DNA from 3 places in the Streptomyces sp. NPDC058872 genome. Region 3 is predicted to be linked to each of the others. Evidence: riboswitches for the same ligand, from Rfam matches in the RefSeq annotation. Region 3 holds a riboswitch; each other region holds the start of a gene.
The links. Region 3 has a riboswitch for cobalamin ahead of cobN (cobaltochelatase subunit CobN). Riboswitches for the same ligand answer to the same signal wherever they lie in the genome.
Positions count from the first base shown of each region.

Region 1 (7,315 bases), on a different contig from region 3:
GGAACTCGGCGACGTCGAAGCCGATGCCGCCCGCACCGATGACCGCGACCCGCTCGCCGACCGGTGCGCCGTCCCGCAGCACGTCGAGGTAGCTGAGGACGCTCGGGTGGTCCTCGCCCGGGATGCCGGGCGTGCGGGGGGTGACGCCCGTGGCCACGACGACCTCGTCGTAGCCCTCCAGGTCGGCGGCGGAGACGTGCGTGTTCAGGCGGACCTCGATGCCGTGCTCGGCGAGCTGGACGCGGAAGTAGCGCAGCGTCTCGTCGAACTCCTCCTTGCCCGGAACCCGCTTCGCGACGTTCAACTGACCGCCGATCTCGGCGGCGGCGTCGAAGAGGGTGACGGCGTGCCCGCGCTCGGCGGCCGACACCGCGCAGGAGAGCCCGGCGGGGCCGGCGCCGACGACCGCGACGCGCTTGGCGAGGCGGGTGGGGGAGAGGACGAGCTCGGTTTCGTGACAGGCGCGCGGGTTGACCAGGCAGGAGGTGATCTTCAGGTTGAAGGTGTGGTCGAGGCAGGCCTGGTTGCAGCCGATGCAGGTGTTGATCGTGTCGGCGCGGTCGGCGGTGGCCTTCGCGACGAAGTCGGGGTCCGCGAGGAACGGGCGGGCCAGGGAGACCAGGTCGGCGCGGCCGTCGGCGAGGATCTCCTCGGCCACCTCGGGGGTGTTGATGCGGTTGGAGGTGACGAGCGGCACGGAAACGGCGCCCATCAGCTTCTTCGTCACCCAGGTGTAGGCGCCGCGCGGCACGGAGGTGGCGATGGTGGGGATGCGGGCCTCGTGCCAGCCGATGCCGGTGTTGATGATGGTCGCGCCCGCGGCCTCGATCTCCTTGGCGAGCTGGACGACCTCCTCCAGGGTGGAGCCGCCGGGGACGAGGTCCAGCATGGAGAGGCGGTAGACGAGGATGAAGTCCTCGCCCACCCGCTCGCGGATCCGGCGGACGATCTCCAGCGGGAACCGGACGCGGTTCTCGTACGAGCCGCCCCAGCGGTCGGTGCGCCGGTTGGTCGCGGAGGCGATGAATTCGTTGATGAGGTAGCCCTCGGAGCCCATCACCTCGACGCCGTCGTACCCGGCCTCCTTGGCGAGCTCGGCGCAGCGGGCGTAGTCCTCGACGGTCTGCTCCACCTCCGCGTCGGTCAGCTCGTTCGGCACGAAGGGGCTGATGGGCGCCTGGATCGGGCTGGGGCCGACGAGGCCGGGGTGGTAGGCGTAGCGGCCGAAGTGCAGGATCTGCATGGCGATGCGCCCGCCCTCGGCGTGCACCGCACCGGTGATCAGGCGGTGCTCGGCGACCTCCTCCGCCGTGGTCAGCTTGGCCCCGCCGTCCCAGGGGCGGCCGGCCTCGTTGGGGGCGATGCCGCCCGTGACGATGAGGCCCACGCCGCCGCGGGCGCGCTCGGCGTAGAAGGCCGCCATGCGCTCGAAACCGTGCTCGGTCTCCTCCAGGCCGACGTGCATCGAGCCCATGATCACCCGGTTGGGCAGGGTGGTGAACCCGAGGTCGAGCGGGCTCAGCAGGTGCGGGTACGGGGTCATGGGGCGTCTCCTCGCGCAGGGGTCGTCGACCTCAGTTCTAGGTGACCCGATGCGCCTTCTGCAACTAGTTGCAGAAGAATGGGGGAGTGATTTCTACTACTCAGTAGCCCATGGGGAGCCCGCACCGCCCGGCACCCGCGACCCGCCCCCCCCCGAAGGCGTGCCGCGCCACCCGGACGGTCCGTGCGGGGCGGGGGCACGGGCTCCGCACGGCGCCGCCGGGCGACTCAGGACGGGCGCTGCGGCACCGACACCTCCGGCCCGACCCACGCCTCCAGGTCCTCCGGAGTCCTGGGCGCGTCCGCGCCCACGCCCAGCAGGCCGTGGGACCGCAGCAGGCGCGTCACGGCCGCCGCCCACGGCCGGCGCAACCGGGCCGCGTCCAGCAGGACGTCGTCCGAGAGGAGCTCGGCGACCGGACCGGTGCGCAGGCCGGTCGGGGAGAGCACCGCCGCCTCGTCCGCCCACCGCAGCGCGAGGTCCACGTCGTGCGTCGCCATCACCACGGTCGTTCCCGCCTCCCGCAGCCGGTGGAGGGTCTCCAGGAGCCTCTCCTGGCCGTGCGGGTCGAGCCCGGCCGTGGGCTCGTCCATGATCAGGACCCGGGGCCGCATCGCCACGGCACCCGCGATCGCGGCACGCTTCCGCTGCCCGTACGACAACAGGTGTGTCGGCCGGTCCTCCAGGGCCACGATGTCCAGCGCCTCCAGCGCCTCCCGCACCCGCAGTCGCACCTCCTCCTCGGGCAGTCCCAGGTTCATCGGACCGAACGACACGTCCTGGGCGACCGAGGCCGCGAACAACTGGTCGTCCGGATCCTGCACGACCAACTGCACCGTGCTCCGCAGCCGGGTCAGCCCCTTCCGGTCGTACGTCACCGGGGCCCCGTCCAGGAGCAGCGCACCGCCACCGCAGCGCAGCCCCCCGCTCAGCAGCCTCAGCAGCGTCGTCTTGCCGCTGCCGTTCCGGCCGAGGAGCGCGACCGCACGTCCCTCGGCCACCGCGAAGTCCACCCCGGACAGGACCGCGGGCCCGTCCTCGTAGGCGAATCCCGCCTCCACCAGTTCCACGACGGGGATCGAAGACGTCACGGGAGGAACCTTTCCAGTACGAGGGTGAGGGCGACGAGCCCCGCGAGGAGCGCTCCCGTCGCCGCGAGGAACCGCGGAGCGACGGCCCGGCCCGGCACCAGGACCCGGAGCGTGCCGTCGTAACCGCGGCCGGCGAGCCCCGACTGCAGCCGCTGTGCCCGGTCGAAGGCCCGCACGAACGCGGTCGCGCCGAGCCCCGCGAGGGAACGCCAGGTCGCGGTCCGGGTGGTGTGCCCGAGCCGTGCCGCCTGGGCCTGCCGGATCTTGGACAGCGAGTCGAGCAGCAGGAAGACGATCCGGTACATCACGAGCGCCACGTCCACCACCGGTGCCGGCACCCCCGCCCTCACCAGCCGGGGCAGCACGTCGGACATCGGCGTCGTGAAGGCGAACAGCAGCACTCCGAGCGAAGCCGCGGCGGTACGCAACAGCAGCTCTCCCGCGTGCACCGGACCGTCGGGTGCGAGGGCCACGAACCCCCGGGCCCCACCCACCTCGAAGAGCAGCGGAACGGCCCCGGTGACGCAGAAGCCCAACGGAACGCGGAACGCCCGCCACAACTGGCGACCCGGCACCCCGGCCGGGCCGAGCAGGACCGTGAGCGTGGCTGCCGCCACGAGCAGTGCGCCCGGCCACGGCGGCAGGCACACCGCACACAGCGTCAGGCCGAAGCCGAGCAGCGCCTTCTCGGCCGGGTGGCGGCGGCGCCAGCGACTGCTGTGCGCCGCCGCGTCGATCGGCAGCATCGGCGGTTACGCGCCCGGTCCGTCGGGGGACGACGCCCCGGCGCCGGACGATCCCGCCTCCGGCGTGCCGCGGAGGGCCGTCCTGCCGGTGCCGGACGGGGAGGGTGCCCGGCCGTCGCGGTCGGCGGTCCCGCCGTCCGCCGCCACGCCGTCCGCCCGGGCACTGTGCAGGGCGGGGTCCTCGACCGGGGCGGAGACGCCGGCCCGGGCCCGGGCCTCACCTTGACGGCGGCCCCGCCGCAGACCGAAGTAGTACGCCAGGACTCCGGCGCCGATCGCCGCCTGGAGCGCGAAGAGCGCCGACTCGATCTCACCGGACGGGGGCTCGTACAGCGGGCTGAACCACGGCTCGTAGTCCGGCTGGAGCTCGGTGATCGCGCTCTCGGCCTCGCCGTCGGACCCGGAGAACGGCTCCTCCTTGTGGTCGCCGAGGCCCAGCGCCAGGGGCAGCACCGCGAGCGCGGCGACGACGAGCAGCAGCAGACCGTTGATCTTCGTGTTGCGATGCATCATGAGACCGCCTCCTCCTGCTGCCGCTGCACACGCGTCCGTCCGAGGACGCCGAGCCGGATCAGGTCGCCCTTGCTGGACTGCGTGAGCAGCCGCATCACGAGCACCGTCAACAGGCCCTCGCTCACGGCGAGGGGGATCTGGGTCACGGCGAAGATCCCGCCGAACTTGGCGAGCGCCCCCAGCACGCCGCTGCCCGGGTCCGGGAACGCCAGGGCCAACTGCACGCTGGTGACGCAGTACGTGGAGAGGTCGGCGACGAAGGCGCCGAAGAACACGGCCACCATCAGCGGAGCACCGAACCGCCGCACCAACCGGTACGTCCCGTACCCCGCCCAAGGGCCGACGATCGCCATGGAGAAGGCGTTCGCCCCGAGCGTGGTCAGGCCCCCGTGCGCGAGCAGCAGGGCTTGGAAGAGCAGGGTGATCGTTCCCAGCACCGCCATGATCGGCGGCCGGAACAGGATCGCACCCAACCCCGTGCCGGTCGGATGGGAACAACTCCCGGTCACCGAAGGAAGCTTGAGCGCCGACAGGACGAAGGTGAAGGCGCCCGACGCACCGAGCAACAGGGTGGAATCGGGATTCGACCGGACTTCGCGGGTCAGCGCGCGAACCCCGTGGACGACGAACGGAGCAGCTGCGACGCCCCAGGCGGCAGCGTGCACGGGGGGTAGGTACCCCTCGGCTATATGCATGGTGGGAAGACCCTCTCCAGCACCTCGTGGATGGACAACGCGCCCTGGCCGGTCTCCTGGCTGACGGTCATGCGGCCCGACTCCGCCTTCCCACACCGCAACGGTCTCCCGCGGCGGTCCAGTGGCTTCCCCCGGGAACTTCCCCGGAGGGTGGAGTCGGACCTCCCGATCACAGTGGCGAGGGCCGCACCGGTACTGCACCGGTTTCCCGTACACCAAGGCCCTGTGACAGTAGTGTGTTGACCTGCTGGATCACAACACGACCACCACCCGGAGCGGTCCCCCGCTCACTCCGCGCACACGGCTCCGGAGCACCCCGCACGCTCAACCCTTGCGGTAGGAGTACGCCTCCGAGGCCGCCGCCGCCACCGCGTCGAGGTCCCCGCCGGCGCTCGCCGTGACCAGTGCGGCGACCGCCCCCTCGACGAACGGAGCGTCCACCAGTCTGGACCGTTCCGGCAGTTCGTCACCCTCGGCGAGCAAGGCCTTGACGGTCAGGACCGCACTGCCCAGATCGACCAGGAGCGCCACCCCGGCCCCCCGGTCCGCCTCCTTCGCCGCCCTGCAGATCAGCTCGGCGCTCGTCCCCAGACCACCGCCCGGAGCCCCGCCGGCCGCCAGCACCGGAGCCTCGCCCCCACCCGCGAGCCCCCGGGCCAACTCGGCCACCGCCGCAGCGACCGCGGCGCTGTGCGACACCAACACGATGCCGACCGGCGCTGGCGCTGGCGCCGGGGGCGAGGGAGGGGGAGAGGGGGCGGAAGCGGCCGGGACCTCGGTGCCCCCGACCGCCCCACCCATGCCCCCACTCATGCCCCCGCCCCCGTCTCCGCTTCCGCGGCGTCGGCAAGGGCGGCGAACAGCAGCGCCGAGGAGGTCGCCCCCGGATCCTGGTGCCCGATCGACCGCTCCCCGAGATAACTGGCCCGCCCCTTGCGCGCCCGGAGGGGCACGGTCGCGAGGGCACCCCCCTCCGCCGCGGCCCGGGCCGCCTCGAACGAGCTCCGCAGCCCCTCCACGGCCGGTACGAGCGCGTCCAGCATCGTCTTGTCACCGACCTGCGCACCGCCCAACTGCGCCACCGCGGACACGCCGGCATCGAGCGCCTCCGCCAACCGCGCGCGGCTGACCTCCCCGTCCCCTCCCAGGGCCTTCCCGGCGCGCCGCAGCAGCGTCCCGTACAGCGGCCCCGACGCGCCGCCGACCGTGGAGATGAGCTGCCGTCCGGCCGCTACCAGCACGGCACCCGGAGTCACCGGCGGCTCCTTCGCCAGCGCCTCCGTCACGGCGGTGAACCCCCGCTTGAGGTTGACGCCGTGGTCGGCGTCCCCGATCGCCGAGTCCAGTTCGGTGAGCCGGTCCGCCTCGCGGTCGACGTCCTCGGACACCGCCGCCAACCAACGCACCAGGAACCCGGCGTCAATGGTCTCCGTCATGCTGCTCCCCACTCCCGTCTCACCGACCCCAGCGCAGAGCCGGCGTCTGCACCGGAGCGTCCCACAGGCGCAGCAACTCCTCGTCTACCTCGCACAGGGTGACCGAGCAACCGGCCATGTCGAGCGACGTCACGTAGTTTCCGACGAGCGTCCGGACCACCGGCACGCCCCGCTCGCCCAGCACCCGGTGCACCTCGGAGTTGAAGCCGTACAGCTCCAGCAGCGGGGTCGCGCCCATGCCGTTGACCAGGGCGATCACGGGCCCGGCCGGGCGGAGGTCGTCCAGGACCGCGTCGACCGCGAAGTCCGCGATCTCCCGCGAGGTCATCATCGCCCGCCGCTCGCGGCCCGGCTCGCCGTGGATGCCGATCCCCAACTCGATCTCCCCCGTGGGGAGGTCGAAGGTGGGACTGCCCTTCGCGGGGGTGGAGCAGGCGCTCAGGGCCACCCCGAAGGAACGGGACCGCGCGTTGACCCGACGGGCGAGTGACTCCACCCGTTCCAGCGGCGCGCCCCCTTCGGCGGCCGCACCGGCGATCTTCTCCACGAACAGCGTTCCCCCGGTGCCCCGTCGGCCCGCCGTGTACAGGCTGTCCGTCACTGCCACGTCGTCGTCGACGAGGACCTTGGCGACCTGGATCCCCTCGTCCTCGGCCAGCTCGGCGGCCATCTCGAAGTTCAGCACGTCGCCGGTGTAGTTCTTGATGACGAACAGCACTCCGGCGCCGCTGTCGACGGCAGCCGCGGCCCGCACCATCTGGTCGGGCACGGGCGAGGTGAAGACCTCCCCCGGACAAGCGGCGTCCAGCATGCCGGGCCCGACGAACCCGGCATGCAGGGGCTCGTGCCCGGACCCGCCGCCGGACACCAGGGCGACCTTTCCCGCCACCGGCGCGTCGCGGCGCATCACCACCCGTCGCTCCACGTCCACCGTCCACTCGGGATGTGCCGCGGCCATCCCCCGCAAACCATCGGCGACCACGGTCTCGGGAACGTTGATCAGCATCCTCATGGGTACCTCCTGGTGAGACTGGCGGGCAAGCTGCTGGGCAGGGTCTTTGCAGGTCAGGGCAGGCGAGGCAAGTTATGGATCTTGGCGGTTCGAGGCGGTGGGAGGCGGTTCCGAGCGGTACTGATACTGACTCAATGCTGACTTTCCTGATGCCCAATCAGATCAGGGAGTCGCGTTCGAGGTTTGCGAGTGCGCATCATGACGCAATTATCGGCGTGAGATCGTGAGCGCGCACGGGTGCGTGGGGCACTCCTGGTCGTGGCTGGGCGCGACCTCCTG
Region 1 is NZ_JBHYMK010000002.1:138,159-145,473, reverse strand. Features, by position in the region: gene ACFW22_RS01975 (FAD-dependent oxidoreductase) at 1-1,543, opposite strand, end outside; gene ACFW22_RS01970 (ATP-binding cassette domain-containing protein) at 1,771-2,634, opposite strand; gene cbiQ (cobalt ECF transporter T component CbiQ) at 2,631-3,380, opposite strand; gene ACFW22_RS01960 (energy-coupling factor ABC transporter substrate-binding protein) at 3,387-3,893, opposite strand; gene ACFW22_RS01955 (energy-coupling factor ABC transporter permease) at 3,890-4,588, opposite strand; cobalamin riboswitch at 4,617-4,851, opposite strand; gene ACFW22_RS01950 (PTS-dependent dihydroxyacetone kinase phosphotransferase subunit DhaM) at 4,913-5,296, opposite strand; gene dhaL (dihydroxyacetone kinase subunit DhaL) at 5,398-6,024, opposite strand; gene dhaK (dihydroxyacetone kinase subunit DhaK) at 6,044-7,036, opposite strand.
Region 1: linked by a shared signal. The riboswitch ahead of ACFW22_RS01955 (energy-coupling factor ABC transporter permease) and the one ahead of cobN (cobaltochelatase subunit CobN) in region 3 are both predicted to bind cobalamin.

Region 2 (7,315 bases), on a different contig from region 3:
CCCGCAGTCCGGGTTGACCCACAGGCGCTCGGCCGGGATGGCGGCCAGGCCCTTGCGCAGGAGCACGGCGATCTCGTCGACGCCCGGGACGCGCGGGGAGTGGATGTCCCAGACCCCCGGACCGGCCTCGCGCGGGTAGCCGTGCTCGGCCAGTTCGTCGGCCACCTGCATGTGGGAACGGGCCGCCTCCAGGCTGATGACGTCGGCGTCGAGCTCGTCGATGGCCCGGACGATGTCGCCGAACTCCGCGTAGCACATGTGCGTGTGGATCTGGGTGTCCGGTCGTACGCCGCTGGTGGTCAGTCGGAAGGACTCGGTCGCCCAGGCCAGGTAGGCGGGGTGGTCGGCGGCCCGGAGCGGCAGGGTCTCGCGGAGCGCCGGCTCGTCGACCTGGACGACCGAGGTCCCGGCCGCCTCCAGGTCGTTCACCTCGTCGCGCAGGGCCAGCGCCACTTGCCGGGCGGTGTCGCCCAGCGGCTGGTCGTCCCGCACGAAGGACCACGCGAGCATCGTGACCGGACCGGTCAGCATGCCCTTGACCGGCCTGGAGGTCTGAGACTGGGCGTATGTGGTCCAGCGCACCGTCATCGGTTCGGGACGGGAGACGTCACCGGCGAGGACGGGAGGGCGGACGTACCGGGTGCCGTAGGACTGGACCCAGCCGTGCTGGGTGGCGATGTAGCCGGTCAGCTGCTCGGCGAAGTACTGCACCATGTCGTTGCGTTCGGGCTCGCCGTGCACCAGGACGTCGACGCCGGTCTTCTCCTGGAAGGAGATGACCTCGCGGATCTCGTCCTCGATGCGGCCTTCGTATCCGGCGGTGTCGATCCGGCCGGCCCGGAGGTCGGCACGGCTCGCACGGAGCCCGCCGGTCTGCGGGAACGAGCCGATGGTCGTGGTCGGCAGCAACGGCAGCTCCAGATGGGCGCGTTGGGCCGCGGAGCGCTCGGCGTACGGCTGGGAGCGCCGACCGTCCGCGTCGGTGATGGCCTTGGTACGGGCACGGACCGCGGGGTCGCGGGTGAGGACGGAGCCGGCTCGTGAGGCGAGGTCGGCGCGGTTGGCGGCCAGTTCGGCGGCGATCGCACCGGTGCCTTGGGCGAGGCCGCGGGCGAGGGTGGCGACTTCGGTGCTCTTCTGACGGGCGAAGGCCAGCCAGCGTCGGATCTGGGGTGCGATGTCGCGCTCCGCGGTTGCGTCCAGGGGGACGTGCACCAGGGAGCAGGACGCGGCGACGTCGACCCGGTCGGCCAACCCGAGGAGGGTGCCCAGGGTGGCCAGGGACTTCTGGTGGTCGTTGATCCAGACGTTGCGGCCGTTCACGACGCCTGCGACCAGGCGTTTGCCGGGCAGCCCGCCGATCGCGGCAAGGTCCTCCAGGTTCACGGCGGCGGATTCGGTGAAGTCCAGGGCGAGGCCCTCCACCGGGGCGGCGGCGAGCAGCTTGAGGGCATCGCCCAGCCGGTCGAAGTACGAGGCGACGAGCAGCTTGGGCCGGTCGGTGGCACCGCCCAGTTCACGGTAGGCGCGGGCGGCGGCATTCAGCTCGGCCGGTGTGCGGTCCTGTACCAGGGCGGGTTCGTCCAGCTGGACCCATTCGGCGCCGGCCGCGCGCAGATCGGCGAGGACTTCGGCGTAGACCGGCAGCAGCCGGTCGAGAAGGGTCAGGGGCTCGAAGTCGGTCACGACGCCCGGGGCCGGCTTGGCGAGCAGCAGATAGGTGAGGGGGCCGACCAGGACCGGCCGGGGAGTGTGGCCGAGGGCGAGGGCTTCCCTCAGCTCGGCGACCTGCTTGGTCGAGTCGGCGGCGAAGACGGTGTCCGGGCCGAGTTCGGGCACCAAGTAGTGGTAGTTGGTGTCGAACCACTTGGTCATCTCCAGCGGGGCCACGTCCTGGGTGCCGCGGGCCATCGCGAAGTACCCGTCGAGCGCATCCGCCTCGACGGCGGCGCGGTGGCGTGCGGGCACGGCACCGACCATGATGCTGGTGTCCAGAACGTGGTCGTAGGAGGAGAAGTCTCCCGTCGGCACCTCGTGGATGCCGGCGTCGACCAACTCCTGCCAGCGGGAACGGCGGAGGCCGGCCGCCGTCTCCCGGAGGGCATCGGCGGTGACACCGCCCTTCCAATAGCCCTCGACGGCCTTCTTCAGCTCGCGGTTCTGACCCTGGCGGGGGTAGCCGTACACGGTGGCTCGTGCTGCCGTGGCTACGGACTGGGCTGTCACGGAACTCTCCTTCGCGAGATGTGTCCACAACATCCCGGAGACGGGAGGCGGACGCGAAGGAGCCACAGGAGGTGCGGAGCACCGGACCGGAAACGCCGGATGTGCCGCTCGCTGTGTACGCCGACCCGCCCACGAGGTCACCGGGATGTCCGCGCACGGCATACGACCGTGCGTGGGCAACGGGCAGGTCTTCGGACTCGCGGGCACGTCCTCCTGGCGGAGGACACCTACTGGCCGTCGCTTCCCAGGACCGTTGTCCGGACCCAGTGCGTATGACGGCGGTCGTTCCCGCTCACCGCTGCGGGGCAGTCCCGGATTCCCACCGGGTTCCCTCTTGCGACGCTCCCGCCTGGCGGACGGGGCGAACCAGCTGCGAGGACCAGCCTAGGACGTCCGATCGCTCAGCGGCGAGGTTTATCCAACATGCAGACGTAAAAAACGAGGCGGCTCCGCAGTCGATGACGTCCTGCGGTACGCGTACGGCCGCGCGGTGGCGCCCCGGTGGCGCGGTCATGACGTCTGCGGCGGCACGAGGGCCAGGGGCGGAAGTGTCCAGCTCAGTGCCTTCGGCCCGGGGCCTGAGACGACGTGCTGGATCCCGGTGTCCTCGGAGAGGGCGACCCGGTACGTCTCAGGAAGTCCCGCCCGCTCCCAACGGGCATGTACGTCTTCGAGTTCGGCCCAGACGTCGCGCGGCCCGTGGACGCGGACGATGCCGTCATCAGGACCGGCCACGGCCCAGGAGCCGTCCTCGGGGGCGACGATCGTCATCGTGTCGGCCTGGAAGTCCCGCACCAGGCCCGGCGCGCAGTGCGCGACGGCGAGCCAGTAGCCGTGGGCCTCGTCCGGCGGCGGGACGAACCGGGTGGGTCGCGCCGTGCCGGGGTTGGCCTTGATCCGCGCGCGGTGGTCCAGGGAACCCAACGACCGGTAGCCCAGCATCGGCCGGTAACCCCGCGCCCGCCCCTGAAGGACCGTTTCGATTCGGCCCCGACCGGAGCGGGTGACGAGGAGCTGCCCGGGCCAGCTCGGCGTCCGGGTCACCAGCGTGGTCAGCAGACGCCCACCGGCCGCGAGTTGCTCCACCCACGCGGGCGGGACGCACGGGACGCCGATGCCGGAGTGGATCAGGTCGTACGGCGCCCGGCCTTCCTGCCCGTCGAGCGCGTCGCCTTCGAACACCGTCGCACCGACGCCGAGCCGGTCGAGGTTTCGCTGGGCGAAGGCCGCCATGTGCGCGTCCCGTTCCACTCCGGTGGCGAGTCCCGGGCCGGTGACGGTGGCGGCGAGCGCGAGGGAGACGCCGGGACCGGGCCCGAGCTCCAGGTAGCGCCGGCCAGGAGCGAGCTGGAGGGTCTGGAGGGTTTCGACGGTGGCGGGGGCGTAGGTCGACATGGACGTCATGTGGCCGCCGGTCACCGGCCCGCGGCCGAGCGCGTCGAGGGGTTCGCCGTCGCGCTGGAGCAGGATCGACTCGTCGCTGTGAATCAGTTCGAGCCACTCCTGACGGTCCTCGGGGTGGGAGCCGTCGAGGAGGCGCCAATCGATCGGATCGGCACCCGGGCCGCTGACCCGCACATAGGCGTGCGGCAACAGGACTTCGCGGTGCACGTGGAGCAGGGCATCGCGCAGCAGCGAGTCGGTCAGGACACCTGTGGAGGCGAGACGGTCGACCATGGCGGTGCGCAGGCTGCTCGGATCGGTGGCCTGGAGATCACGGGGCATGCGGGCAGTCCTTCGTGGGAGCAGGAGCAGGAGCAGGAGCAGGAGCAGGAGCAGGCACGGCGGTCAGGGCTGTGGCCGTCCGGAGGTGCGAGGCGGCCCACCTACCAGAGGGCTCCCCGACGGACCGGCGGGTGGAAGTCGACGAGCGCGGCCACCCCTTCGCCCCGCAGCAACATGTTGGGGCCGGACAGGTCGCCGTGGACCAGTTGCGACACCATCGTGCGGGGGACCCCGCCCAAGAGCCGTTCGACTTCCGGCACCCGCGCCAGCTTCTCGCGGGCCGTGTCGACCGCCCACCGCTGCGCGATCGCCAGCGGCCCCCACATGCGGAACTGCCTGCAACCAGGCGACGTCAGTGCAGCACCGCGCTGGTGGAAGGGCTGTGCCCATCGCCCCGAGCTCTGGCACGACGACGAGGGTTCGGCAACGTCCACCGATGTTGCTGCGGTGACCCACGCGAAGGCCGTGCCCTCCTCGACCGGCGGCACAGCGGTCGTACCCTCACCGGGCTGGGGAAACGGCATCCAGCGCTGTCGGAAGAGCGTCCGGGTTGGTCGTCAGGCGCCGGTCGACGGGTGTCCTTCGCCGCGGTCGCGACCAGCGCGGACACCGGACTCACTCACCTGGAGCGTCGTCCGGGTCGGGTGCGGACCGCCAGATAGCCCGTCAGTCCGCCCAGTGTGAGGCACAGCGGCGAGTAGAGCGCGAGGTCCCAGTGCCGGAACTCGGCGGGGACGTCCCTCAGGTCGAAGCCGGAGACCAGCAGGCCGCCCGCTCCGCGGGCGGTGAGCACGCCGGAGAGCGTCCACAGGCCCGTCCGTACCAGTCGTGAGGGAGCGAGGCGGTGCGTCGGCCGGGCGGCCGTGACCACGAGCCACGCGCCCGCGCCGAGCAGTCCGGCGACCACCAGCGTCCCCTGGGCCGAGGGCAGCCGGCTCTCCTCGACGCCGACCACGACGGCCGCGAACTCGGCACGGGTGGCCAGCGGCCAGGTCGAGACGGTCCACACCACGTGCAAAGCGCTCGCCGCCGCCAGGCCGGCCGCCGCGAAGCCGGCTGCGGCGCGGGCGTCCTCGCCCACGCCGGCCCCTGTGCCGCTTCCCGTACTCCCGCCCGCCGAACCGAGCAGCCATTCCATGGCCTTCATGCTGCCGCCCTTCCCCACTCCACAGGTCTGCCACCGGTGCTCGGGACAGTTCCGTACAGTACTGTACGGATATCCGTACAGTACTGTACGGGGCATGGCGAAGGGCAAGGTCAGCAAGGACGACTGGACGATGGCGGCGCTCCGGGCACTTGCCCGTGACGGTGTCGCCGCGGTGGCGGTGGACGTGCTCGCCAGGGAACTCGGTGTCACCCGCGGCAGTTTCTACTGGCACTTCGCGAATCGGGAAGCCCTTCTCGTGGCCGCCCTCGAAACCTGGGAACGGCACGGTACGACGGAGGTCATCGCGACCGTTCGGGGGACAGTCGACCCCGTGGCGCGGGCCCGGACCCTGTTCGCCGAGGCGCTGGGGGACGAGAAGATCGCCGGGCTGGAGCCGGCCCTCGCCGCGCAGACGGGGCATCCCGCCGTTGCCGAGGTCGTCGCGCGCGTCACCCGGGCCCGGCTCGTGTTCCTCGAAGAGGTGTGTGTCGGCCTCGGCTTCGGGCCGCGGGACGCGCGCCATCGGGCCCTCGCCGCATACGCCGCCTACCTGGGCTGGCTCGAGCTCCGCAGGACGGCGCCCGAGTCCGCTCCCGAAGCGCAGTTCCAGGACCCCGGCGCGGCTGCGGCCCTCGATCACCTGGTCGACATGGTCCTCGCGCCGATCGGTGCCGACACCACACCAGAATGAAGGCCATCGGTCTCGTGGGCAACCCGGTGATCGCTTGCTCCGCCCTTGTCGGACCGTTGGGCAGATGATTGATCGTGCGTCGGTTGCACGGCAGGCTGCCTCCGGGGCCGTGATCGTGGAAGTGGCCGTACGGCGTCGTCCGGGAGCGTTCGTCCCCCCATCGACTGGAAGGTCGTCGCCTCCTCCACCCGGAGCCTGACCGAACCCGCCGAGCGTCTGGTCCGGCAGAAGGTCGTTCCGGCGGTCGGCCGCGAGATGAGGCGGCGAATGCTGCGCGAGGGCAACGGCTCCCGGCAGACCACCACGGCGTGGAAGTCCTCGGACGCCCCGGACTCCATCGCCACGATGCGCCGGGTCCTGGAGCTGTCCGCGTGGTGGGGGCGGGAAGGTGTGTGGTGCAGTCGAGGCGCAGGGACACCGCCCCGCGGCACCCTCCGGATCATCCGTGCTGCGCCGGCACGGCGTCCTCCCCGTCACCCGCACCTGTTCGATCGCGTGTCGACTCCCCTCCTGCTACTCGGATTCCGGCGGCGGTTTCGCTGACGTGCTTGCCCGTGTTGCCCCTGCACCCCCCGTGTCGGCTCCGCCGTCCGTGCCGGAAGTCCGGGGCACCGCTGTCCGCCCGTGCCCGGGGCGCCCATCCGAAAAAGTAACGAGAGATTCGAATTGCCGCTTGCGCAGCAGTTCTGTAATGAATGAAACTGTGGGGCGTACGGCAGAGGGCCGGGGTGCCGAGGGCGAAGGAGCGAAGATGCGCCGCGAGGAGAAGGACGTGATCGGTGTGCGAGAGGTGAAGGAGGACGTCTACTGGGGCATCCACACGCTTCGCGCGCTGGAGAACTTTCCCCTCACGGGCCTGCCTCTCGCGGTGCATCCCGAGCTCGTCGTGGCGCTTGCTGCGGTGAAGGAGGCGGCCGCACTCGCTCACCTCGACCTCGGCACCCTTCCCGAGGAGAGGGCGCGCGCCATTGTGGCCGCTTGCCGGGAGATCCGCGGGGGTCGGCTGCTGGACCAGTTCGTGGTCGACGTCCTCCAGGGCGGAGCGGGCACGTCGGCGAACATGAACGCCAACGAGGTCATCGCCAATCGCGCCCTGGAGCTTCTGGGGCACGCGCGCGGCAGCTACGAGCACCTGCATCCCCACGACGACGTGAACCGCTCCCAAAGCACCAACGACGTGTACCCCACCGCCGTCAAGCTCGCCCTCCACTCTGCCGCGGGGCACCTGCTGGACGGGATGGCCGTATTGCGCAACGCCTTCGTCGAGCGAGGAGGGGCGTTCACGAAGACGGTCAAGCTCGGCCGCACTCAGCTGCAGGACGCGGTGCCCATGACGCTGGGCCAGGAGTTCGACGCATTCGCCCTCACCGTGCGGGACGACGCCGACTTCATCCGCCTGGCCGCCGACTCCCTGCTGGAGGTGAATCTGGGGGGAACGGCGATCGGCACCGGTCTCAACGCGGACGACGGCTTCGCCCGTCTCGCCGTCCACCACCTCCGCGCCATCTCGGCATTCCCGGTTCGAG
Region 2 is NZ_JBHYMK010000017.1:116,643-123,957, forward strand. Features, by position in the region: gene metE (5-methyltetrahydropteroyltriglutamate--homocysteine S-methyltransferase) at 1-2,226, opposite strand, end outside; cobalamin riboswitch at 2,391-2,612, opposite strand; gene ACFW22_RS13800 (protein-L-isoaspartate O-methyltransferase) at 2,737-3,951, opposite strand; gene ACFW22_RS13805 (phosphotransferase) at 4,053-4,475, opposite strand; gene ACFW22_RS13810 (DUF3995 domain-containing protein) at 4,571-5,098, opposite strand; gene ACFW22_RS13815 (TetR/AcrR family transcriptional regulator) at 5,193-5,789, shown strand; gene ACFW22_RS13820 (aspartate ammonia-lyase) at 6,541-7,315, shown strand, end outside.
Region 2: linked by a shared signal. The riboswitch ahead of metE (5-methyltetrahydropteroyltriglutamate--homocysteine S-methyltransferase) and the one ahead of cobN (cobaltochelatase subunit CobN) in region 3 are both predicted to bind cobalamin.

Region 3 (7,315 bases):
CCGGGCCCGCCGGAGCGGGGCGCGGTCCACCGGCGCGCCGAAGGGGTTCCCCCGGCCGGCCGGGGGCCGCGGGGCGGGTTACGGAGCGGCTCCCCCGCACGGCTCCGGCACCCGCCCCGCGGGGATCAGTCCTCGCCCTCCAGGTCGCCCTCGGTCTCCAGGAACACCTGGCGCAGGGCGGCCAGGGTCTCCGGGTCCGGCTTCTCCCACATCCCCCGCGACTCCGCTTCGAGGAGCCGCTCCGCGATGCCGTGCAGGGCCCACGGGTTGGCCTCCTTCAAGAAGGCCTGGTTCTCCGCGTCGAGGACGTACTCCTGCGTCAGCTTGTCGTACATCCAGTCCGCGACGACCCCGGTCGTCGCGTCGTACCCGAAGAGGTAGTCGACGGTCGCCGCGAGCTCGAACGCGCCCTTGTAGCCGTGGCGGCGCATCGCCTCGATCCACCGCGGGTTGACCACCCGGGCGCGGAAGACCCGGGAGGTCTCCTCGACGAGCGTGCGGGTGCGGACGGTCTCCGGGCGGGTCGAGTCGCCGATGTACGCCTCGGGGGCCGTGCCCTTCAGCGCGCGGACGGTCGCGACCATGCCGCCGTGGTACTGGAAGTAGTCGTCGGAGTCGGCGATGTCGTGCTCGCGCGTGTCCGTGTTCTTCGCGGCGACCGCGATCCGCTTGTACGCGGTCTCCATCTCGTCGCGCGCCGGGCGGCCTTCGAGCCCGCGGCCGTACGCGTACCCGCCCCACACCGTGTACACCTCGGCGAGGTCGGCGTCCGTGCGCCAGTCGCGCGAGTCGATCAGCTGGAGGATGCCCGCGCCGTACGTCCCCGGCCGCGAGCCGAAGATGCGGGTGGTGGCGCGCCGCTCGTCGCCGTGCTCGGCCAGGTCGGCCTGCGCGTGCGCCCGCACGTGGTTGTCCGAGGCCGGCTCGTCGAGCCCGGCCACCAACCGTACGGCGTCGTCCAGGAGGCCGATGACGTGCGGGAAGGCGTCCCGGAAGAAGCCCGAGATGCGCAGCGTGACGTCGATGCGCGGGCGACCGAGCTCGGCGAGCGGGATCGGCTCCAGGCCGTTCACGCGGCGCGAGGCCTCGTCCCACAGCGGACGGACGCCGAGCAGCGCGAGGGCCTCGGCGACGTCGTCGCCGGCGGTGCGCATCGCGCTCGTGCCCCACAGGGAGAGGCCCACCGAGGTCGGCCACTCGCCGTTGTCCGTGCGGTAGCGCTCCAGGAGCGAGTCGGCGAGCGCCTGGCCGGTCTCCCAGGCGAGCCGGGACGGCACCGCCTTCGGGTCGACGGAGTAGAAGTTGCGGCCGGTGGGCAGCACGTTGACCAGGCCCCGCAGCGGGGAACCGGACGGGCCGGCCGGGACGAAGCCGCCGTTCAGGGCGTGCACGGCGTGCGCCAGTTCGTCCGTGGTGGCGGCCAGCCGCGGCACGACCTGCTCACAGGCGAAGCGCAGCACGGCCTGGACCTCGGGGCCGTACCCCTCGGGGACGGCCGCCGCGTCCCAACCGGCGGCCTCCATCGCCTCGACCAGCTCGCGGGCCTTCGCCTCGGCCTCGTCGGCGGTGGTGCGGGTGGCGGCCGACTCGTCCAGGCCCAGGGCCTCGCGCAGCCCCGGCAGGGCCTGCGTCCCGCCCCAGATCTGGCGGGCCCGCAGGATGGAGAGCACCAGGTTGACCCTGCCCTCCCCGACCGGGGCGCCGCCGAGGACGTGCAGGCCGTCGCGGATCTGGGCGTCCTTGACCTCGCACAGCCAACCGTCGACGTGCAGCAGGAAGTCGTCGAAGCCGTCGTCCTCGGGGCGCTCGTCGAGGCCGAGGTCGTGGTCGAGCTTGGCGGCCTGGATCAGGGTCCAGATCTGGGCGCGGATCGCGGGCAGCTTCGCCGGGTCCATGGAAGAGATCTGGGCGTACTCGTCGAGCAGTTGCTCCAGGCGCGCGATGTCGCCGTACGAGTCGGCGCGGGCCATCGGGGGCACCAGGTGGTCGACGAGGGTCGCGTGCACGCGCCGCTTGGCCTGGGTGCCCTCGCCCGGGTCGTTGACGAGGAACGGGTAGACCAGGGGCAGGTCGCCGAGGGCCGCGTCGGGGCCGCAGGCCGCGGACAGGCCGGCGTTCTTGCCCGGCAGCCACTCCAGGTTGCCGTGCTTGCCCAGGTGGACCATGGCGTCGGCGCCGAAGCCGCCGTCCTCGGCGCCGGCGGCGATCCAGCGGTAGGCGGCCAGGTAGTGGTGGGACGGCGGGAGGTCGGGGTCGTGGTAGATCGCGATCGGGTTCTCCCCGAAGCCGCGCGGCGGCTGGATGAGGACCAGCAGGTTCCCGCGCCGCAGGGCGGCGAGGACGATGTCGCCCTCGGGGTTGCGGGAGCGGTCCAGGAACATCTCGCCCGGCGGCGGGCCCCAGTGCTCCTCGACCTCGGTGCGCAGCTCCTCCGGGAGGAGCGCGTACCAGCGCTTGTAGTCGGCGGCGGGGATGCGGACCGGGTTCTTCGCGAGCTGTTCCTCGGTGAGCCAGTCCTGGTCGTGGCCGCCGGCCTCGATGAGGGCGTAGATCAGCTCGTCCCCGTCGCCGGAGACCAGACCGGGCAGCTCCTCCTCGGGCCCGAAGTCGTACCCCTCCGCGATCAGGCGCCGCAGCAGGGCGACGGCGGAGGCCGGGGTGTCCAGGCCGACCGCGTTGCCGATGCGGGAGTGCTTCGTCGGGTACGCGGAGAGGACGAGGGCCAGCTTCTTCTCGGCGTTCGGGACGTGCCGCAGCCGGGCGTGCCGGACGGCGATCCCGGCCACCCGGGCGGCGCGCTCGGCATCCGCCACGTACGCCGGCAGGCCGTCCGCGTCGATCTCCTTGAAGGAGAACGGCACGGTGATCAGCCGGCCGTCGAACTCGGGCACGGCGATCTGGTTGGCCGCGTCCAGCGGGGACAGGCCCTCGTCGTTCTCCTCCCAGGCGGAGCGCGAGCCGGTCAGGCACAGCGCCTGCAGCACCGGCACGTCGAGCGCGGCGAGCGCCCCCGCGTCCCAGGCCTCCTCGTCCCCGCCCGCCTGCGCCTCGGCCGGCTTGGTGCCGCCGGCCGCGAGGACGGTGGTGACGATCGCGTCGGCGGTGCGGAGGGTGTCGACGAGCTCCGCCTCGGGGGCGCGCAGGGAGGCCACGTAGAGCGGCAGGGCGCGGGCCCCGGCGTCCTCGATCGCCCCGCACAGGGCGTCGACGAAGGCGGTGTTCCCGCTCATGTGGTGGGCGCGGTAGTAGAGCACGGCGACGGTCGGGCCGGTCTCGTTCCGCGCCGTGCGCTCCAGGGGGCCCCAGGTGGGGGTGGCGGCCGGGGCCTCGAAGCCGTGGCCGGTGAGGAGCACGGTGTCGGAGAGGAAGTGGGCCAGCTGCGCCAGGTTGGCCGGGCCGCCGTGCGCCAGGTAGGCGTGCGCCTCGGTGGCGACGCCGATCGGCACGGTGGAGGCCGCCATCAGCTGGGCGTCGGGGGCCTGTTCGCCACTGAGCACGACGACCGGCTTTCCGGCGGCGAGGAGCACGTCCAGCCCCTCCTGCCAGGAGCGGAGGCCGCCGAGGAGGCGGACGACGACCAGGTCGACGCCGTCGAGCAGGGCCGGCAGGTCGGCGAGGGGCAGGCGGGAGGGGTTGGCGAAGCGGTACTCGACCGGTCCGTCCCCGGGCGCCGCGGCGTTCGCCGCACGGGCGCTGAGCAGGTCGGTGTCGGAGTGCGACAGCAGCAGGAGCATGGCGAGCTCAGGCCTTCCTCGGGGTTGTCCGCGCCCCGGGTGGTCGTGTGAATGGGGGCCTCCCCTCGCTCGGCCGAAGCCGAGAGCGCGGGAAAGGGAGTTCCTGACTCACCCGCCCCATCGCTGGTACGGGCTCACAGTGGCGGGACCGCGCCGGAATCTCACCGGGCTTCCTCCCCGGGGTCCTGGGACCCCATGCCGGTCTGCATCCTAGATCGTGGCGCCGGCGGGCCCCCAGGGAGCGGGGACGTCGACCGGATCACACCCGGTGGCCGGCCGGTTCCCCGTGGGTATGCTCGCCGCCATGCCGCCCACCCCACCCCCGAAGCCCGAAGCGGGCGAGGCCCGCACGCGGGACCGTGGCGACGCCTGCCCCGGGGCGCTGCGCCTGCACGCCGCCGACGACGGCCGCCTGGCCCGACTCCGCCTGCCCGCGGGCCGTCTGACGGCAGCTCAGGTGGAGGTCCTGGCCGGTGCGGCCGATGCCCTCGGCGACGGACGGATCAGCATCACCTCGCGCGGCAACGCGGAGCTGCGCGGCCTCGCCGAGGACTGCGGAGCGCGGCTGGCGGAGCTCCTGGCGGAGGCGGGCCTGCTGCCCTCCCCCACCCACGAACGGGTCCGCAACATCGTGGCCTCGCCCGCTGCGGGCCTCGACGGACTCGGCCACGCCGACGTGCAGTTGTGGGCGCGCGAGCTGGACGCCGCGCTGTGTGCCGAGGCCCGGGCGGCGTCCCTTTCGGGGCGGTTCCTGTTCGTCCTGGACGACGGGCGCGGAGACGTGGCCGGGCTGGGCGGCGATGTGAGCTTGATCGCAGAACCGGACGGATCGGTCCTGCTGCGGCTCGGCTCGCGGGCCTTCCGGCTCGCCGCCGCGGACGCCGTCCGGGCCGCCCTCACCGCCGCCCTCGCCTTCCTGGACGCCGCCGGGGCCGCCGGGAACGGGGCCTGGCGCCCCCGCGAACTGCCCGAGGGGCACCTGCCGGACTGGGCCGGCGCCCTGACACGGGCCGGGATCACCGCCGAGCCCGTACCGGTACCGCCCCTGCCCGTGCCCCGGTCGCCCGAACCCGGGCCGCTCGGCGACGGCGCCCTGCACGTCCTCGCCCCGCTCGGCCGGCTCACCGCCGTCCAGCTGCGGGCCCTGCTGCCGGCCGCCGAGATCCGGCTCACGCCGTGGCGGGGGGTCGTCGTGGTGGGCGCCGCAGCCGCCCCGGCCGCGGACCGCCCCGCCGCCGTCCCGGCCGCCGGGCGAGCCTCCGCCCCCACCCCGGCCGCCGGCGGAAGCACCCCGGTCGGTTCCCTCCCGGCGCGGCTCGCCGAGCTGGCGTCACACGGCCTGCTCACCCGCTCCGACGCACCCGGCGCCCGGGTCACCGCCTGCACCGGACGGCCCGGCTGCGCCAAGTCCCTCGCCGACGTCCGGGCCGACGCCCCCGCCGCACCCCCCGGACCCCTGCCCGTGCACTTCTCCGGCTGCGCACGCCGCTGCGGACACCCGCACGGCACCTGGATCGACGTCCTCGCCACCGGCGACGACGGCTACCTGGTGGACGGCGTCCCCACCCCCCGCACCTCCCTGACCGCAGCAGTCTCGGCGGCCCGCAGCCTGCCGACCCACACGAGATGAGCGAGAACAACAGGATGTTCGACTACGAGAAGGACGGGACGGAAATCTACCGCCGGTCCTTTGCCACCATCCGCGCCGAGGCGGACCTCGCGGGCCTGCCCGCCGACGTCGCCCAGGTGGCGGTCCGGATGATCCACGCCTGCGGCATGACCGACCTCGTGCAGGACATCGCGTACTCCCCCGGCGTCGTCGCCCGCGCCCGCACCGCCCTCCGCGCCGGTGCGCCCATCCTCTGCGACGCGCAGATGGTCGCCAGCGGCGTCACCCGCAAGCGGCTGCCCGCCGACAACGAGGTGCTCTGCGGCCTCTCCGACCCGGCCGTCCCGGGCCTCGCCGCCGAGCTCGGCACCACCCGCTCCGCCGCCGCGTTCGAGCTGTGGCGGGACCGGCTCGAAGGGTCCGTCGTCGCCATCGGCAACGCCCCCACCGCCCTCTTCCACCTCCTGGAGATGATCGCGAAGGGGGCCGGGAAGCCCGCCGCCGTCCTCGGCATACCCGTCGGCTTCATCGGCGCCGCCGAATCCAAGGAGGCGCTGGCCGAAAACGCCCTCGGCCTCGACTACCTGGTCGTACGGGGCCGGCGCGGCGGCAGCGCGATGACCGCCGCCGCGCTCAACGCCCTCGCCCACGAAGCGGAGATCCAGCAGTGACCGGCAAGCTCTACGGCGTGGGCCTCGGCCCCGGCGACCCGAACCTGATGACCGTGGCCGCCGTGAGGGCGATCGCCGAAGCCGACGTCATCGCTTACCACTCCGCCCGCCACGGCCGCTCCATCGCCCGCTCCATCGCCGCCGAGCACATCCGCGAGGACCACCTCGAAGAGCGGCTGGTGTACCCGCTCACGGTGGAGACCACGGACCACCCCGGCGGCTACCGGGGGGCCCTGAACGACTTCTACGAGGAGGCCGCGACCCGCCTCGCCGCCCACCTCGACGCCGGCCGCACCGTCGCCGTCCTCGCCGAGGGCGACCCGCTCTTCTACGGCTCCTACCAGCACATGCACAAGCGGCTCGCCGACCGCTACGACACCACCGTCATCCCCGGCGTCACCTCGGTGAGCGCCGCCGCCGCCCGGCTCGGCGAGCCGCTGTGCGAGGCGGAAGAGGTCCTCACGATCATCCCCGGCACCCTGCCGGAGGACGAGCTGACGGCCCGCCTCGCGGGCACCGACTCGGCGGTCGTCATGAAGCTCGGCCGCACCTTCCCCACCGTGAAGCGGGCCCTGGAACGGGCCGGCCGCCTGGACGACGCGCGGTACGTGGAGCGGGCGTTCATGGCCGGCGAGCGGACGGAGAAGCTGACGGAGGTCGACCCCGCGTCCGTCCCGTACTTCTCGGTCGCCGTGCTGCCCTCCCGCATCGACCAGGAGCCCCCCGTACGGGAGGCGGGCGAGGTCACCGTCGTCGGCACCGGGCCCGCCGGAGCGCCCTGGCTCACCCCCGAGTCGCGCGGCGCCCTCGTCAACGCCGACGTCCTCGTCGGCTACACCACCTACCTCGACCGGGTGCCGGAGCTGCGGCCCGGGCAGATCCGGCACGGCTCCGACAACAAGGTCGAGTCCGAGCGCGCCGAGTTCGCCCTCGACCTGGCCCGGCGCGGCCGGAAGGTGGCGGTCGTCTCGGGCGGCGACCCCGGCGTCTTCGCCATGGCGACGGCGGTCCTGGAGGTCGCCTGCGAGCCGGCGTACGCGGACGTGCCCGTCCGGGTCCTCCCGGGCGTGACCGCGGCCAACGCCGCCGCCGCGGCGGCCGGCGCCCCCCTGGGCCACGACTACGCCACGATCTCCCTCTCCGACCGGCTCAAGCCCTGGGACGTCATCGAGGCCCGGCTCCGGGCAGCCGCCTCGGCCGACCTGGTCATCGCCCTCTACAACCCGGGCTCCAAGTCCCGCACCCACCAGGTGGCCGCCGCCCGCGACCTCCTCCTCGAACTCCGCTCCCCCGAGACCCCG
Region 3 is NZ_JBHYMK010000005.1:34,260-41,574, forward strand. Features, by position in the region: gene cobN (cobaltochelatase subunit CobN) at 126-3,734, opposite strand; cobalamin riboswitch at 3,812-3,946, opposite strand; gene ACFW22_RS04355 (cobalamin biosynthesis protein CobG) at 4,027-5,364, shown strand; gene ACFW22_RS04360 (precorrin-8X methylmutase) at 5,379-6,014, shown strand; gene cobJ (precorrin-3B C(17)-methyltransferase) at 6,011-7,315, shown strand, end outside.